Regions from separate parts of the Heyndrickxia sp. FSL W8-0423 genome, predicted to be linked through region 3. Evidence: a T-box and tRNA genes for the amino acid it is inferred to sense, from the RefSeq annotation. Region 3 holds a T-box; the other regions hold tRNA genes.

Region 1 (5,087 bases), 510 kb from region 3:
CTATCATTGTTGGTGATGATGTTGCAAATCACAAATTTCACGGGGGATCAGACCGTGTAGTATGTTTCTATCCATTCGAGCATTACTCTTATTGGGAAGAAGTATTTCAAAAAAAGCTTATTCTACCTGCTTTTGGGGAAAATATTACTGCAACAGGTATGACGGAAGAACAGGTTTGTATTGGTGACATATATAAAATAGGGGATACTATTCTTCAAATAACACAAGGGAGGGTACCTTGTGTAACTATCTCCAATTATAACGAGGAAAAACAACTTTTAAAGAAAGTGATTGAAACGACTCTAACTGGTTACTTTTTTCGGGTATTGGAAGAGGGAACTATTAAGTTCGATTCGGAAATAACTCTTTTGGAAAAACACTCAAAAGAAATATCCGTTTCTTTTGCTACTCAAATTCTTTTTCACCAAAAACAGGATAAAGCATCAATTGAAAAGATATTGGCAGTTGATGCCCTTGCAGAGGACTGGAGGAATAGATTTTTAAAATTGTTATGATTCTCTGCTGTGTAGAAAACTGTGGATGACGCTAAACCTAGACCAAAAAGCTAGTTTTTTTATGTATATCTTATTGAACTAAAATAGGACTGCCGAAACAGTCAATGTTATTTTACATTTTTATCCATTTTTTACGGTCTTTAAGCAGTTTAATGTCAATTAACTAAATTTCTTTAAGATGCCGTTCACGATGCAGGAAATTTAAAAATGCTCTAATTGCTCTTAAACGTGTGTCCATTGTTACTGTTTGCAATCCCTTCTCATTCATATAGAGAATGACATTTCGCTTTATCGCTTTATATGCTCTTTAGAAATAGTGTCTAGTGAGGGGGTAATTTCCTGTTCTCTTAGGATTTTAAAGAAAACAGATAATTCATTTCTATAATATTGGATTGTTTGAGGCTTAGATTTCTGATTTGACAATCATCAACAAATAAAGAAAGAGCAGTTTTGAAATCAATTTCCTTTACGCTTTTTGGACTGTTAATGATTGATACTCCTCAATAGATAATTCTTTTGTATGCCTTGCCATTTTTAAATTCCTCCTTGTTTAATGACAGGTACGCTCACGATTTTATGTACACAATAATTTTCAAAGAATCGTATTTGAGATAAATAAAAAACGTTCCTTACATAGAGTAAGAAACGTTGATTTCACTACATTGGCAAGCAGTGCTATGATACCGGTGGTCGGGGTCGAACCGACACTCCAGAAGGAACACGATTTTGAGTCGTGCGCGTCTGCCAATTCCGCCACACCGGCATAATATGGAGGCGGCAACCGGATTCGAACCGGTGGTAAAGGTTTTGCAGACCTCTGCCTTACCACTTGGCTATGCCGCCATTGTTGGAGCGGAAGACGGGATTCGAACCCGCGACCCCCACCTTGGCAAGGTGGTGTTCTACCACTGAACTACTTCCGCAAACTGGGCTAGCTGGATTCGAACCAACGAATGACGGAGTCAAAGTCCGTTGCCTTACCACTTGGCTATAGCCCAATAATAATATATGATGTAAATATTTATTTGTTCATAAATGGGGCGGATGATGGGAATCGAACCCACGAATGTCGGAACCACAATCCGATGCGTTAACCACTTCGCCACATCCGCCATGGCAGGGGCAGTAGGAATCGAACCCACACTGAAGGTTTTGGAGACCTTAGTTCTACCTTTAAACTATGCCCCTTTAATAATGGTGGAGGGGGACGGATTCGAACCGCCGAACCCGAAGGAGCGGATTTACAGTCCGCCGCGTTTAGCCACTTCGCTACCCCTCCATATCATTACTAAAAGTAATGACTGGTGCCGGCCAGAGGACTTGAACCCCCAACCTACTGATTACAAGTCAGTTGCTCTACCAATTGAGCTAGGCCGGCTTAGTCTATATAATTAATAAATGGTGGCTCGGGACGGAATCGAACCGCCGACACATGGATTTTCAGTCCATTGCTCTACCGACTGAGCTACCGAGCCACTTTATATATTTGAAGAAAATGGCGGTCCGGACGGGACTCGAACCCGCGACCTCCTGCGTGACAGGCAGGCATTCTAACCAGCTGAACTACCGGACCATTTTAATTTCAAATCAATTGCGGAGGCAGGATTTGAACCTGCGACCTTCGGGTTATGAGCCCGACGAGCTACCAGACTGCTCCACCCCGCGACAATAATATGGTGGAGGATGACGGGATCGAACCGCCGACCCCCTGCTTGTAAGGCAGGTGCTCTCCCAGCTGAGCTAATCCTCCAATATGTATAGTTAAAATTTATTAAATGGTGACCCGTACGGGATTCGAACCCGTGTTACCGCCGTGAAAGGGCGGTGTCTTAACCGCTTGACCAACGGGCCACAGTTTAAATGGCGGAGAGCAAGGGATTTGAACCCTTGAGACAGCGTTAACCGTCTACACGATTTCCAATCGTGCTCCTTCGGCCACTCGGACAGCTCTCCTAATGGCTCCGCAGGTAGGATTCGAACCTACGACCGATCGGTTAACAGCCGATAGCTCTACCACTGAGCTACTGCGGAATATTACAAGCTTGGCGACGTCCTACTCTTGCAGGAGGAGATCCCCCAACTACCATCGGCGCTGAGAAGCTTAACTTCCGTGTTCGGGATGGGAACGGGTGTGACCTTCTCGCTATAGCCACCAAACCTTATGGACATATATTATTATATATGATTTTTGAAATTTTTCAAGGATTAATTTAAAATTATTCCTTCAAAACTAGATAGATGAGAAACAGTAATAACGTTGAATCAAATTAGGATAAGTCTTCGACCGATTAGTATCCGTCAGCTCCATGTGTCGCCACACTTCCACCTCGAACCTATCAACCTGATCATCTTTCAGGGGTCTTATTTAGATAAACTAAGGGAAATCTCATCTTGAGGGGGGCTTCATGCTTAGATGCTTTCAGCACTTATCCCTTCCGCACATAGCTACCCAGCGATGCCTTTGGCAAGACAACTGGTACACCAGCGGTGCGTCCATCCCGGTCCTCTCGTACTAAGGACAGCTCCTCTCAAATTTCCTACGCCCACGACGGATAGGGACCGAACTGTCTCACGACGTTCTGAACCCAGCTCGCGTACCGCTTTAATGGGCGAACAGCCCAACCCTTGGGACCGACTACAGCCCCAGGATGCGATGAGCCGACATCGAGGTGCCAAACCTCCCCGTCGATGTGGACTCTTGGGGGAGATAAGCCTGTTATCCCCGGGGTAGCTTTTATCCGTTGAGCGATGGCCCTTCCATGCGGAACCACCGGATCACTAAGCCCGACTTTCGTCCCTGCTCGACTTGTAGGTCTCGCAGTCAAGCTCCCTTGTGCCTTTACACTCTGCGAATGATTTCCAACCATTCTGAGGGAACCTTTGGGCGCCTCCGTTACCTTTTAGGAGGCGACCGCCCCAGTCAAACTGCCTGCCTGACACTGTCTCCCACCCCGATTCAGGGGTGCGGGTTAGAATTTCAATACAGCCAGGGTAGTATCCCACCGACGCCTCCACCGAAGCTGGCGCTCCGGCTTCAAAGGCTCCTACCTATCCTGTACAAGCTGTACCAAAATTCAATATCAGGCTGCAGTAAAGCTCCACGGGGTCTTTCCGTCCTGTCGCGGGTAACCTGCATCTTCACAGGTACTATAATTTCACCGAGTCTCTCGTTGAGACAGTGCCCAGATCGTTGCGCCTTTCGTGCGGGTCAGAACTTACCTGACAAGGAATTTCGCTACCTTAGGACCGTTATAGTTACGGCCGCCGTTTACTGGGGCTTCAATTCAAAGCTTCGCTTGCGCTAACCTCTCCTCTTAACCTTCCAGCACCGGGCAGGCGTCAGCCCCTATACTTCGCCTTACGGCTTCGCAGAGACCTGTGTTTTTGCTAAACAGTCGCCTGGGCCTATTCACTGCGGCTCTCTCGGGCTTGCACCCTAACAGAGCACCCCTTCTCCCGAAGTTACGGGGTCATTTTGCCGAGTTCCTTAACGAGAGTTCTCTCGCTCACCTTAGGATTCTCTCCTCGCCTACCTGTGTCGGTTTGCGGTACGGGCACCTTTCACCTCACTAGAGGATTTTCTAGGCAGTGTGGAATCAGGAACTTCGGTACTATATTTCCCTCGCCATCACAGCTCAAGGTACATGGTGACGGGATTTGCCTCGTCACCCCTCTAACTGCTTGGACGCGCTATTCCAGCAGCGCGCTTACCCTATCCTCCTGCGTCCCCCCATCGTTCAAACGGTGAAGAGGTGGTACAGGAATATCAACCTGTTGTCCATCGCCTACGCCTTTCGGCCTCGGCTTAGGTCCCGACTAACCCTGAGCGGACGAGCCTTCCTCAGGAAACCTTAGGCATTCGGTGGAAGGGATTCTCACCCTTCTTTCGCTACTCATACCGGCATTCTCACTTCTAAGCGCTCCACCAGTCCTTACGGTCTAGCTTCTCAGCCCTTAGAACGCTCTCCTACCACGGACACCAACGGTGTCCATCCACAGCTTCGGTGATACGTTTAGCCCCGGTACATTTTCGGCGCAGAGTCACTCGACCAGTGAGCTATTACGCACTCTTTAAATGGTGGCTGCTTCTAAGCCAACATCCTGGTTGTCTAAGCAACTCCACATCCTTTTCCACTTAACGTATACTTTGGGACCTTAGCTGGTGGTCTGGGCTGTTTCCCTTTTGACTACGGATCTTATCACTCGCAGTCTGACTCCTAAGGATAAGTCATTGGCATTCGGAGTTTGTCTGAATTCGGTAACCCGATGAGGGCCCCTAGTCCAAACAGTGCTCTACCTCCAAGACTCTTACCTTAAGGCTAGCCCTAAAGCTATTTCGGAGAGAACCAGCTATCTCCAAGTTCGATTGGAATTTCTCCGCTACCCACACCTCATCCCCGCACTTTTCAACGTGCGTGGGTTCGGGCCTCCAGTAAGTGTTACCTTACCTTCACCCTGGACATGGGTAGATCACCTGGTTTCGGGTCTACGACCTCAAACTCATTCGCCCTATTAAGACTCGCTTTCGCTGCGGCTCCGCCTCTTCAGCTTAACCTTGCTTGAAATCGTAAC
Region 2 (5,087 bases), 2.3 Mb from region 3:
GCAAATGAAATAATGCATTGTAAAACGGAGTCCACTCCGACTCTTTCATACTTAATGGATCGAATGAGAAACCGCCAAATATAACTGGACCGGTTCCTTGAACATCAAAAGGATTATATACATGAGCATCATGTATGAATTGATTCCATTCTCGTTCAATATACTCAAATCGACCTTCTCCCACTTCCGTTTGAAAGGTATGTGCACTGCCTAAACCGACTATAATCATCTCATCATTTGGAACCTTCCAGAAAAATCGTTCTACTTGAAATATCGCTTTTGCAGATGAATAAAATGATAGGGGGTCAATATTATTTAATTGTTCAGTATAACTAAATAATAGTGTTTTGTTCTTGTTTTTAGCTTTTGTTAAAGCAATCTTGTATTCATCTACTATGTCCATCTGTTCCATTTTCATCAAAATTATCTCCCCTAAAAACAACCGTGCAAATGACGAATCTTTTTTAATTTTTATGTCCAATCTTTAAGATACACCTCTAATAGAATAGAGTCAATGAACACATCTTATCTTCCCCATTTTATACGTTAAATATTAAATATAGAATTGGTGACCTATATCTTTTGATTAGGAAATTTTTTAAAAAGAAAAAGGAGTTTAAAAGAAATATCTTTTAAACTCCTAACTTATAAAATCGAATATATTATGACCCGTACGGGATTCGAACCCGTGTTACCGCCGTGAAAGGGCGGTGTCTTAACCGCTTGACCAACGGGCCTACTGGCGGAGAAGGAGGGATTTGAACCCTCGCGCCGGTTACCCGACCTACACCCTTAGCAGGGGCGCCTCTTCAGCCACTTGAGTACTTCTCCAATATTTCTTTTAAAAATAAAATGGCTCCGCAGGTAGGATTCGAACCTACGACCGATCGGTTAACAGCCGATAGCTCTACCACTGAGCTACTGCGGAATAAAATGGGCCTAAATGGACTCGAACCATCGACCTCACGCTTATCAGGCGTGCGCTCTAACCAGCTGAGCTATAGGCCCATAAAAAAAATATGGAGCGGGTGATGGGAATCGAACCCACGACAACAGCTTGGAAGGCTGTAGTTTTACCACTAAACTACACCCGCAATATATGGGGCGGCTAGTGGGAATCGAACCCACGCATGTCGGAACCACAATCCGATGCGTTAACCACTTCGCCATAGCCGCCATATTTGTTAAATACGTTTCTTAGTTACTTTAAATGGTGGCTCGGGACGGAATCGAACCGCCGACACATGGATTTTCAGTCCATTGCTCTACCGACTGAGCTACCGAGCCATTTTTAATTTATTTTCCTTATCTAGCATGAAGTTCGCCATCGTCCCAATCTCGGGAAGTTATACAAGATGCAGCTCGATTGGTACGCTGAAGCGTCGCTTTGTAGCTTATTCGATCGTGCTCTACCGACTGAGCTACCGAGCCAATTATGTAATGTATGTTGTAAAATGGCGGTCCGGACGGGACTCGAACCCGCGACCTCCTGCGTGACAGGCAGGCATTCTAACCAGCTGAACTACCGGACCATTTTTTTAATCAAGTATAAATTTTACTTAAATGATTGCGGAGGCAGGATTTGAACCTGCGACCTTCGGGTTATGAGCCCGACGAGCTACCAGACTGCTCCACCCCGCGGCAATATTATACGTTTATATGGCGGAGGAAGAGGGATTCGAACCCCCGCGCGGTGTAACCCGCCTGTCGGTTTTCAAGACCGATCCCTTCAGCCAGACTTGGGTATTCCTCCGAAATTCTATGGTGGACCTTGTAGGACTCGAACCTACGACCGGACGGTTATGAGCCGTCTGCTCTAACCAGCTGAGCTAAAGGTCCTATATGGTAGCGGCGGAGGGGATCGAACCCACGACCTCACGGGTATGAACCGTACGCTCTAGCCAGCTGAGCTACGCCGCCATATAGTTATATTTAATATTTTTTGGTGGAGCCTAGCGGGATCGAACCGCTGACCTCCTGCGTGCAAAGCAGGCGCTCTCCCAGCTGAGCTAAGGCCCCATAATACTATTTGTATATTTTGAATGGTCGGGAAGACAGGATTCGAACCTGCGACCCCATGGTCCCAAACCATGTGCTCTACCAAGCTGAGCTACTTCCCGATTTAGATGTTAGAGATTGGATGATCGAGGTTAGAGTATCTCTAGTGTTGCTTCGAAGATAAAACTTACATTCTAACTTCTAATTTCCAACTTCTCACTTCTAGTAATGGCGCGCCCGAGAGGAGTCGAACCCCTAACCTTTTGATCCGTAGTCAAACGCTCTATCCAATTGAGCTACGGGCGCATATTAAGAAAATTATTTTGCTTTGCAAAAAAATTATGGTGCCGAGGACCGGAATCGAACCGGTACGGTAGTCACCTACCGCAGGATTTTAAGTCCTGTGCGTCTGCCAGTTCCGCCACCCCGGCAAGGGTTGTCTGGAGCGGAAGACGGGATTCGAACCCGCGACCCCCACCTTGGCAAGGTGGTGTTCTACCACTGAACTACTTCCGCGACTTAATTACTTATAATGCGGGTGAAGGGAGTCGAACCCCCACGCCTTGCGGCGCCAGATCCTAAGTCTGGTGCGTCTGCCAATTCCGCCACACCCGCGTATAATTTAAATGGTGAGCCATGAAGGACTCGAACCTTCGACCCTCTGATTAAAAGTCAGATGCTCTACCGACTGAGCTAATGGCTCGATATCTTCGAAAGATGGTGCCGGCCAGAGGACTTGAACCCCCAACCTACTGATTACAAGTCAGTTGCTCTACCAATTGAGCTAGGCCGGCTTATTATGATCGTATTCCTTTAATTTAATTTAAATTTGAACTGTCGTCCAGCTTTCAGAATGCTGATTCAAGTAGCAGCTCAAGCTGTACGCTGAAGCATTTCAATGAAGCTTATTCGGTCGTGCTCTACCAATTGAACTAGGCCGGCATACGATTATCTTTTAAATTAAATAAATATGGTGGAGGATGACGGGATCGAACCGCCGACCCCCTGCTTGTAAGGCAGGTGCTCTCCCAGCTGAGCTAATCCTCCATTATTGTCTAGCTTCAGACGCTATCGGCTTGCATCGCTTCAGGCTGCTGTGGAAGTTTTGAAAAACAATCTTCCTCGTCAGCCCTCCAGCGAGTTTCGCCGATGAGCAAGCGTCTTCCGCTTTTCTATTTGCCTGGCAACGTCCTACTCTTGCAGGGGGAGAGCCCCCAACTACCATCGGCGCTGAGAAGCTTAACTTCCGTGTTCGGGATGGGAACGGGTGTGACCTTCTCGCCATAGTTACCAGACTATTTATTTAAGGGTTTGTTCCCTCAAAACTAGATAGATGAGAAACACTTCATAATAACCTTGAATCTATTGTTGGTTAAGTCTTCGACCGATTAGTATTCGTCAGCTCCATGTGTCGCCACACTTCCACCTCGAACCTATCAACCTGATCATCTTTCAGGGGTCTTATTTAGATAAACTAAGGGAAATCTCATCTTGAGGGGGGCTTCATGCTTAGATGCTTTCAGCACTTATCCCTTCCGCACATAGCTACCCAGCGATGCCTTTGGCAAGACAACTGGTACACCAGCGGTGCGTCCATCCCGGTCCTCTCGTACTAAGGACAGCTCCTCTCAAATTTCCTACGCCCACGACGGATAGGGACCGAACTGTCTCACGACGTTCTGAACCCAGCTCGCGTACCGCTTTAATGGGCGAACAGCCCAACCCTTGGGACCGACTACAGCCCCAGGATGCGATGAGCCGACATCGAGGTGCCAAACCTCCCCGTCGATGTGGACTCTTGGGGGAGATAAGCCTGTTATCCCCGGGGTAGCTTTTATCCGTTGAGCGATGGCCCTTCCATGCGGAACCACCGGATCACTAAGCCCGACTTTCGTCCCTGCTCGACTTGTAGGTCTCGCAGTCAAGCTCCCTTGTGCCTTTACACTCTGCGAATGATTTCCAACCATTCTGAGGGAACCTTTGGGCGCCTCCGTTACCTTTTAGGAGGCGACCGCCCCAGTCAAACTGCCTGCCTGACACTGTCTCCCACCCCGATTCAGGGGTGCGGGTTAGAATTTCAATACAGCCAGGGTAGTATCCCACCGACGCCTCCACCGAAGCTGGCGCTCCGGCTTCAAAGGCTCCTACCTATCCTGTACAAGCTGTACCAAAATTCAATATCAGGCTGCAGTAAAGCTCCACGGGGTCTTTCCGTCCTGTCGCGGGTAACCTGCATCTTCACAGGTACTATAATTTCACCGAGTCTCTCGTTGAGACAGTGCCCAGATCGTTGCGCCTTTCGTGCGGGTCAGAACTTACCTGACAAGGAATTTCGCTACCTTAGGACCGTTATAGTTACGGCCGCCGTTTACTGGGGCTTCAATTCAAAGCTTCGTGATGCCACTAACCTCTCCTCTTAACCTTCCAGCACCGGGCAGGCGTCAGCCCCTATACTTCGCCTTACGGCTTCGCAGAGACCTGTGTTTTTGCTAAACAGTCGCCTGGGCCTATTCACTGCGGCTCTCTCGGGCTTGCACCCTAACAGAGCACCCCTTCTCCCGAAGTTACGGGGTCATTTTGCCGAGTTCCTTAACGAGAGTTCTCTCGCTCACCTTAGGATTCTCTCCTCGCCTACCTGTGTCGGTTTGCGGTACGGGCACCTTTCACCTCACTAGAGGATTTTCTAGGCAGTGTGGAATCAGGAACTTCGGTACTATATTTCCCTCGCCATCACAGCTCAAGGTACATGGTGACGGGATTTGCCTCGTCACCCCTCTAACTGCTTGGACGCGCTATTCCAGCAGCGCGCTTACCCTATCCTCCTGCGTCCCCCCATCGTTCAAACGGTGAAGAGGTGGTACAGGAATATCAACCTGTTGTCCATCGCCTACGCCTTTCGGCCTCGGCTTAGGTCCCGACTAACCCTGAGCGGACGAGCCTTCCTCAGGAAACCTTAGGCATTCGGTGGAAGGGATTCTCACCCTTCTTTCGCTACTCATACCGGCATTCTCACTTCTAAGCGCTCCACCAGTCCTTACGGTCTAGCTTCTCAGCCCTTAGAACGCTCTCCTACCACGGACACCAACGGT
Region 3 (5,087 bases):
GGAACAACATGACCAGGGTGAAAGGCTACTTGTTCGGTTTCCGCAAAAAAGTTATCAACATTTCGATTTAATGTCATTTTACCAACAATCTTCACCGGAACTTCTTCTTCTGGCCAAATTTTCGTAGGATCTAAAATATCAAAATCAAATGCGTGTTCGTCCTCTTCGCGTATGATCTGCAATCCAAGCTCCCATTCCGGAAAATCACCTTTTTCAATTGCTTCATATAAATCTTGGCGATGAAAATCCGGATTTTTTCCAGCAATCTTTTGCGCTTCATCCCACACTAGAGAATGTACACCTAATGTCGGCTTCCAATGGAATTTTACAAAATGTGCTTTTCCTTCAGCATTGACAAGGCGGAAGGTATGTACACCAAAGCCTTCCATCATACGTAAGCTTCGCGGGATGGCCCGATCACTCATATGCCACATGATCATATGTGCTGATTCATGATTTTGACCGATAAAGTCCCAAAAAGTATCATGAGCACTGGCCCCTTGGGGGATTTCGTTGTGCGGTTCCGGTTTAACAGCATGGACAAAATCAGGGAATTTGATCGCATCTTGGATAAAGAAAACCGGCATATTATTTCCAACTAAATCGAAATTTCCCTCATCCGTGTAAAACTTTGTTGCAAAGCCGCGCACATCTCGAACGGTATCGCTCGATCCTCTAGACCCTTGAACTGTAGAAAATCGAACAAATACGGGGGTGATTTTTGAAGGGTCTGTTAAAAAATCTGCCCTCGTATATTTCCCTAGAGATTCATATAGTTGGAAGATTCCATGCGCACCAACTCCTCGTGCATGAACCACACGTTCAGGAATTCGTTCATGGTCGAAATGGGTCATTTTTTCCCTGAAATGAAAGTCTTCCATCAAGGTAGGGCCTCTTAAACCACTTTTTAATGAAAACTCATCTTCAGCCATTTTTAATCCTTGGTTAGTCGTTAAACCAGCATGCTTTTCATTATTAATCGCGTATTTTTTTAATTGATTTGTTTTCTTGTTTTCCATTGTTAGCCTCCTATACTAGTTAAGAAACTTGAACTTCTAATTTTCAAATACCCTGAACGGGGTGGAATAAACGTGGTGGGAACCGGGTGTGTCACTGTTATTATACGATTTTGAGGAAAACTTTATTCAAGATACTTAAAAAAATTCGGATTGAAGTTAAAAAATTATATAAGAGGGTATGATAACCGTAGAAATAAATGATAAAAGATTGTGTTAGGGATGTGAGAACGTGACAGAAACAGATATGTCGAAATATGAAAAGAAAATTATCGTTAGGAATATAAAAATGGAAGATATTGATGACATTATGGAGCTGTGGAAACGTTGCTTTCCCGGGATGGAACCATGGAAGCGGGAACAATTAGAAAGTCATATTCATACGTTTCCGGAAGGGCAATTTTGTGTGGAATACGAGGACAAAATTGTCGGTACTTGTTCCAGTCTAATCGTTAATTTTGATGAATACGAAGATCAGCATACTTGGAATACCATTACTGATAATGGATATATTACGAATCATGATCCGGATGGATTTAATCTTTATGGGATTGAAGTGATGGTTGACCCGGAATATCGTAGGATGAAATTTGGGCATCGTTTGTATGAAGCGAGGAAGGAGCTCGCACGAAAATTAAATCTCCAAAGCATCATCATTGGCGGGCGGATTCCGAATTATTATAAATATAAGGACGAGATGACGCCTCGAGAGTATGTGACAGAGGTTGAAAAACATAGTATCTATGATCCGGTCCTGTCGTTTCAGCTTCTTGAAGGATTTAAAATTAAACGGATCAATACTAGATATCTTCCGGATGACAAGGCATCTGCTGCCTTTGCAACTTTGATGGAATGGAATAATATTGACTATCTACCGAAGACACGAAGAGTGTATCGTGCATCTTTTCCAATAAGAATTTGTTCCATCCAGTATATGATGAAAAAAATTGATTCCTTTCAGGATTTTACAAGGCAAGTTGAATATTATGTAGATGTAGCAGCTGATTTTGGTTCGGATTTTGCTGTTTTTCCCGAATTATTTACTACTCAATTAATGTCATTTTTAGAGGAAAAACGTCCAGACCAAGCAGTACGACGTTTGGCAACCTATACCGACCAGTATATTGAATTGTTTACGGAGCTGGCGGTTAGATATAACGTGAATATTATAGGTGGTTCACATTTCGTAGAAAGAGATGGAGACATCTACAATGTTGCTTATTTATTTCGCCGTGATGGAACGATTGAAAATCAGTCAAAAATTCATGCCACACCAAATGAACGAAAGTGGTGGGGGATAGCCGAGGGCAATGAAATCAATGTGTTTGACACCGATTGTGGAAAAATTGCGATTCAAATCTGTTACGATGTTGAGTTCCCGGAACTTGCTCGTATTGCCGTTGATAAAGGAGCAAATATTATTTTCGTGCCATTTTGTACAGAGGATCGTCAAGGATATCTGCGTGTACGCTACTGTGCACAGGCAAGGGCGATAGAAAATCAGGTTTATACTTGTATTGCTGGTACCGTGGGCAACTTAACGCATGTTGAGAATATGGATATCCAATATGCACAATCAGCTATTTTTTCTCCGTCTGATTTTGGATTTGCGAGAGATGGGATCGTTGGAGAATGTGATCCTAATGTGGATACGGTTGTTGTCGGTGATGTGGATCTTGAGAAACTTAGACGTTCACGAAATAGTGGTTCCGTAAGACAATTACGCGATCGTCGTAAGGATTTGTACAGGATTGAGACGAATAAATTTCCTAAATAAAAAAATCCTTGCATTCTTCAAATATAGATGTTAAAATTCATTTCAATATAAATTGAAAGCGACGATTAGGACATGAATTATTCTCGTTCATCTTATTAGAGAACAGGGTCAATGGCTGAGAGCCCTGAAGAGAAGGGAATAGTTTACCACCTATGAGCATTATAGGGAAATGTTGAAAACAGATTAACTATAATCGGTAAAACCGTTATCTTTTCTGAGCATAATGTACAAAGTTTGTACATTGTGAAATTAGGGTGGCACCACGACCGCACTCGTCCCTTCTATGGGATGAGTGCGTTTTTTATTTGTAAATTTAATATTAATTGCGATGAAAAGGACATGAATTATTTTCGTTTTTCTTAACCAGAGAACAGGGTCAATGGCTGAGAGCCCTGAAGAAAAGAGAGTAGTTTACCACCTTCGAGCAATTATAGGGAAATGTAGAAAACAAATTAACTATAATCGGCAAAAACCGTTATCTTTCCTGAGCATAATGTACGAAGTTTGTGCATTGTGGAAATAGGGTGGCACCACGACCGCACTCGTCCCTTTTTTGGGATGGGTGCGTTTTTTTATAAATAAAATAAACAAGGAGGAATCAAACATGTTAAATGAAATGGAAGTAGAAAAAAGAAATCATCGAAAATTAGGTCAAGAGTTAGAGCTATTTGCTTCAATGGAAGAAGCACCAGGGATGCCGTTTTTCTTACCGAAAGGAATGGTGATTCGAAATGAGTTGGAAAATTATTGGAGAGAAAAGCATGTTAAAGCCGGCTATCAGGAAATTAAGACACCGATTATGATGAAGCAGGAACTTTGGGAACAATCGGGTCATTGGGATCATTATCACGAAAATATGTATTTTTCCAATGTTGATCAGCAAAATTATGCAATTAAACCGATGAATTGTCCTGGCGCCATCTTAATCTTTAATAATAAGCGAAGAAGTTATCGGGAACTCCCTGTTCGCTACGCGGAGCTTGGATTAGTCCATCGCCACGAGCTTTCAGGCTCCTTAAATGGATTGCTGCGGGTCCGATCATTTACTCAGGATGATGCACATTTATTTGTTAGGGAAGACCAAATTGAAGCTGAAATTGCAAAAGTACTAGAGTTAATTGCAGAGTTCTACACACATTTTGGGTTTGAATACAAGGTAGAACTATCTACACGCCCAGAAGAGTTTATGGGCTCCAAAGCAATTTGGGACGATGCCGAAGCTGCATTAGAATCAGTATTAAAAAAGAAAGCCATTGCATATCAAGTTAACCACGGCGATGGAGCATTTTATGGTCCCAAAATTGATTTTCACATTTTAGATTCCTTAGGAAGAAGCTGGCAGTGTGGAACAGTTCAATTAGATTTTCTAATGCCAGAAAAGTTTAATTGCTCTTATGTAGGGAAAGAAGGCCAATTTCACCGACCAGTGATGATCCACCGAGCAATATTTGGTTCAGTCGAACGATTTATGGCGATTTTAATTGAACATTACGCAGGCGATTTTCCCCTCTGGTTATCACCCGTTCAAGCAAAAATCATCCCTATTGCAGAATCCCATATAGATTATGCAGAGAATGTAAAATCTCGAATGGAATCGGCTGGTTTTCGAGTCGAGATCGATGATAGGGACGAAAAAATGGGATTAAAAATTAGAGAGGCAGAAAAACAAAAGGTTCCTTATATGCTCGTTATTGGTGATATGGAAATTGAAAATGAATCGGTAGCGATTAGACAAAGGAAAAATGGAAATCTTGGGGTGAGAGGTATTCAAGAAACAATTGATCTGCTGAAGGGAGAAATTTTTAAAGGGTAATTTCTTATATAATGAAAATCAAAAATCGTAAACAGTGTCTGAAAAACAAAGGGATGCTGCGTTAAAGTAAACATAATCGATCAAGCTTAAAAAATGCACTATGAAAAAAGACACTTACTTTACTCTCATGGTGAGTGTTTTTTATTTATGCTTTTTGATGGAAAGTTTGCAAAAAGTTGAAATTAACAAACTGCTTCTTTTCTTATATTCTATTAATAAAGCAAATATTTTTTTAAAATAGAAGGTGAATACTTGAAGAAAAAATATCTGATTCTCATTATTATTGGATATGGAATAGCCTTTGGAGCATCCATTTATACATATGGAGATAAGCTTAGCCATCCATTGGCAGAGGATATGGGACATTTACTACCGGTCTCAATGAAAAGTATTAAATCCGCTAAAGGTGATGAAGAACTGCAACAAATAGTAAAAAAAGCGATAACAGCAAATGATAAGCTTTCTATTGCAGGGATGCAAC

What was found. A T-box is a leader RNA that pairs with one kind of tRNA and senses whether it is charged. The one in region 3 lies ahead of thrS (threonine--tRNA ligase), so its partner is inferred to be a tRNA-Thr.
Region 1: it encodes a tRNA-Thr, which carries the amino acid that the T-box ahead of thrS (threonine--tRNA ligase) is inferred to sense. The anticodon was not compared.
Region 2: it encodes a tRNA-Thr, which carries the amino acid that the T-box ahead of thrS (threonine--tRNA ligase) is inferred to sense. The anticodon was not compared.

What each region holds. Positions count from the first base shown of each region.
Region 1 is NZ_JBBPBE010000001.1:1,957,923-1,963,009, reverse strand. It holds gene MKY81_RS09925 (MOSC domain-containing protein) at 1-515, shown strand, start outside; tRNA gene MKY81_RS09920 (tRNA-Leu) at 1,197-1,278, opposite strand; tRNA gene MKY81_RS09915 (tRNA-Cys) at 1,285-1,358, opposite strand; tRNA gene MKY81_RS09910 (tRNA-Gly) at 1,364-1,438, opposite strand; tRNA gene MKY81_RS09905 (tRNA-Gln) at 1,442-1,513, opposite strand; tRNA gene MKY81_RS09900 (tRNA-His) at 1,552-1,627, opposite strand; tRNA gene MKY81_RS09895 (tRNA-Trp) at 1,630-1,703, opposite strand; tRNA gene MKY81_RS09890 (tRNA-Tyr) at 1,711-1,794, opposite strand; tRNA gene MKY81_RS09885 (tRNA-Thr) at 1,818-1,893, opposite strand; tRNA gene MKY81_RS09880 (tRNA-Phe) at 1,915-1,990, opposite strand; tRNA gene MKY81_RS09875 (tRNA-Asp) at 2,012-2,088, opposite strand; tRNA gene MKY81_RS09870 (tRNA-Met) at 2,107-2,180, opposite strand; tRNA gene MKY81_RS09865 (tRNA-Val) at 2,190-2,265, opposite strand; tRNA gene MKY81_RS09860 (tRNA-Glu) at 2,292-2,366, opposite strand; tRNA gene MKY81_RS09855 (tRNA-Ser) at 2,377-2,468, opposite strand; tRNA gene MKY81_RS09850 (tRNA-Asn) at 2,472-2,546, opposite strand; rRNA gene rrf (5S ribosomal RNA) at 2,556-2,672, opposite strand; rRNA gene MKY81_RS09840 (23S ribosomal RNA) at 2,784-5,087, opposite strand, start outside.
Region 2 is NZ_JBBPBE010000001.1:3,761,451-3,766,537, forward strand. It holds gene MKY81_RS19235 (isochorismate synthase) at 1-418, opposite strand, end outside; tRNA gene MKY81_RS19240 (tRNA-Glu) at 666-737, opposite strand; tRNA gene MKY81_RS19245 (tRNA-Ser) at 741-831, opposite strand; tRNA gene MKY81_RS19250 (tRNA-Asn) at 854-928, opposite strand; tRNA gene MKY81_RS19255 (tRNA-Ile) at 935-1,008, opposite strand; tRNA gene MKY81_RS19260 (tRNA-Gly) at 1,021-1,094, opposite strand; tRNA gene MKY81_RS19265 (tRNA-His) at 1,101-1,176, opposite strand; tRNA gene MKY81_RS19270 (tRNA-Phe) at 1,212-1,287, opposite strand; tRNA gene MKY81_RS19275 (tRNA-Asp) at 1,456-1,532, opposite strand; tRNA gene MKY81_RS19280 (tRNA-Met) at 1,568-1,641, opposite strand; tRNA gene MKY81_RS19285 (tRNA-Ser) at 1,661-1,753, opposite strand; tRNA gene MKY81_RS19290 (tRNA-Ile) at 1,763-1,839, opposite strand; tRNA gene MKY81_RS19295 (tRNA-Met) at 1,844-1,920, opposite strand; tRNA gene MKY81_RS19300 (tRNA-Ala) at 1,944-2,019, opposite strand; tRNA gene MKY81_RS19305 (tRNA-Pro) at 2,044-2,120, opposite strand; tRNA gene MKY81_RS19310 (tRNA-Arg) at 2,228-2,304, opposite strand; tRNA gene MKY81_RS19315 (tRNA-Leu) at 2,341-2,429, opposite strand; tRNA gene MKY81_RS19320 (tRNA-Gly) at 2,440-2,514, opposite strand; tRNA gene MKY81_RS19325 (tRNA-Leu) at 2,532-2,613, opposite strand; tRNA gene MKY81_RS19330 (tRNA-Lys) at 2,626-2,701, opposite strand; tRNA gene MKY81_RS19335 (tRNA-Thr) at 2,717-2,792, opposite strand; tRNA gene MKY81_RS19340 (tRNA-Val) at 2,970-3,045, opposite strand; rRNA gene rrf (5S ribosomal RNA) at 3,177-3,293, opposite strand; rRNA gene MKY81_RS19350 (23S ribosomal RNA) at 3,367-5,087, opposite strand, start outside.
Region 3 is NZ_JBBPBE010000001.1:1,451,409-1,456,495, forward strand. It holds gene MKY81_RS07265 (catalase) at 1-1,019, opposite strand, end outside; gene MKY81_RS07270 (bifunctional GNAT family N-acetyltransferase/carbon-nitrogen hydrolase family protein) at 1,264-2,793, shown strand; T-box leader at 2,846-3,076, shown strand; T-box leader at 3,113-3,346, shown strand; gene thrS (threonine--tRNA ligase) at 3,398-4,606, shown strand; gene MKY81_RS07280 (FAD-binding oxidoreductase) at 4,859-5,087, shown strand, end outside.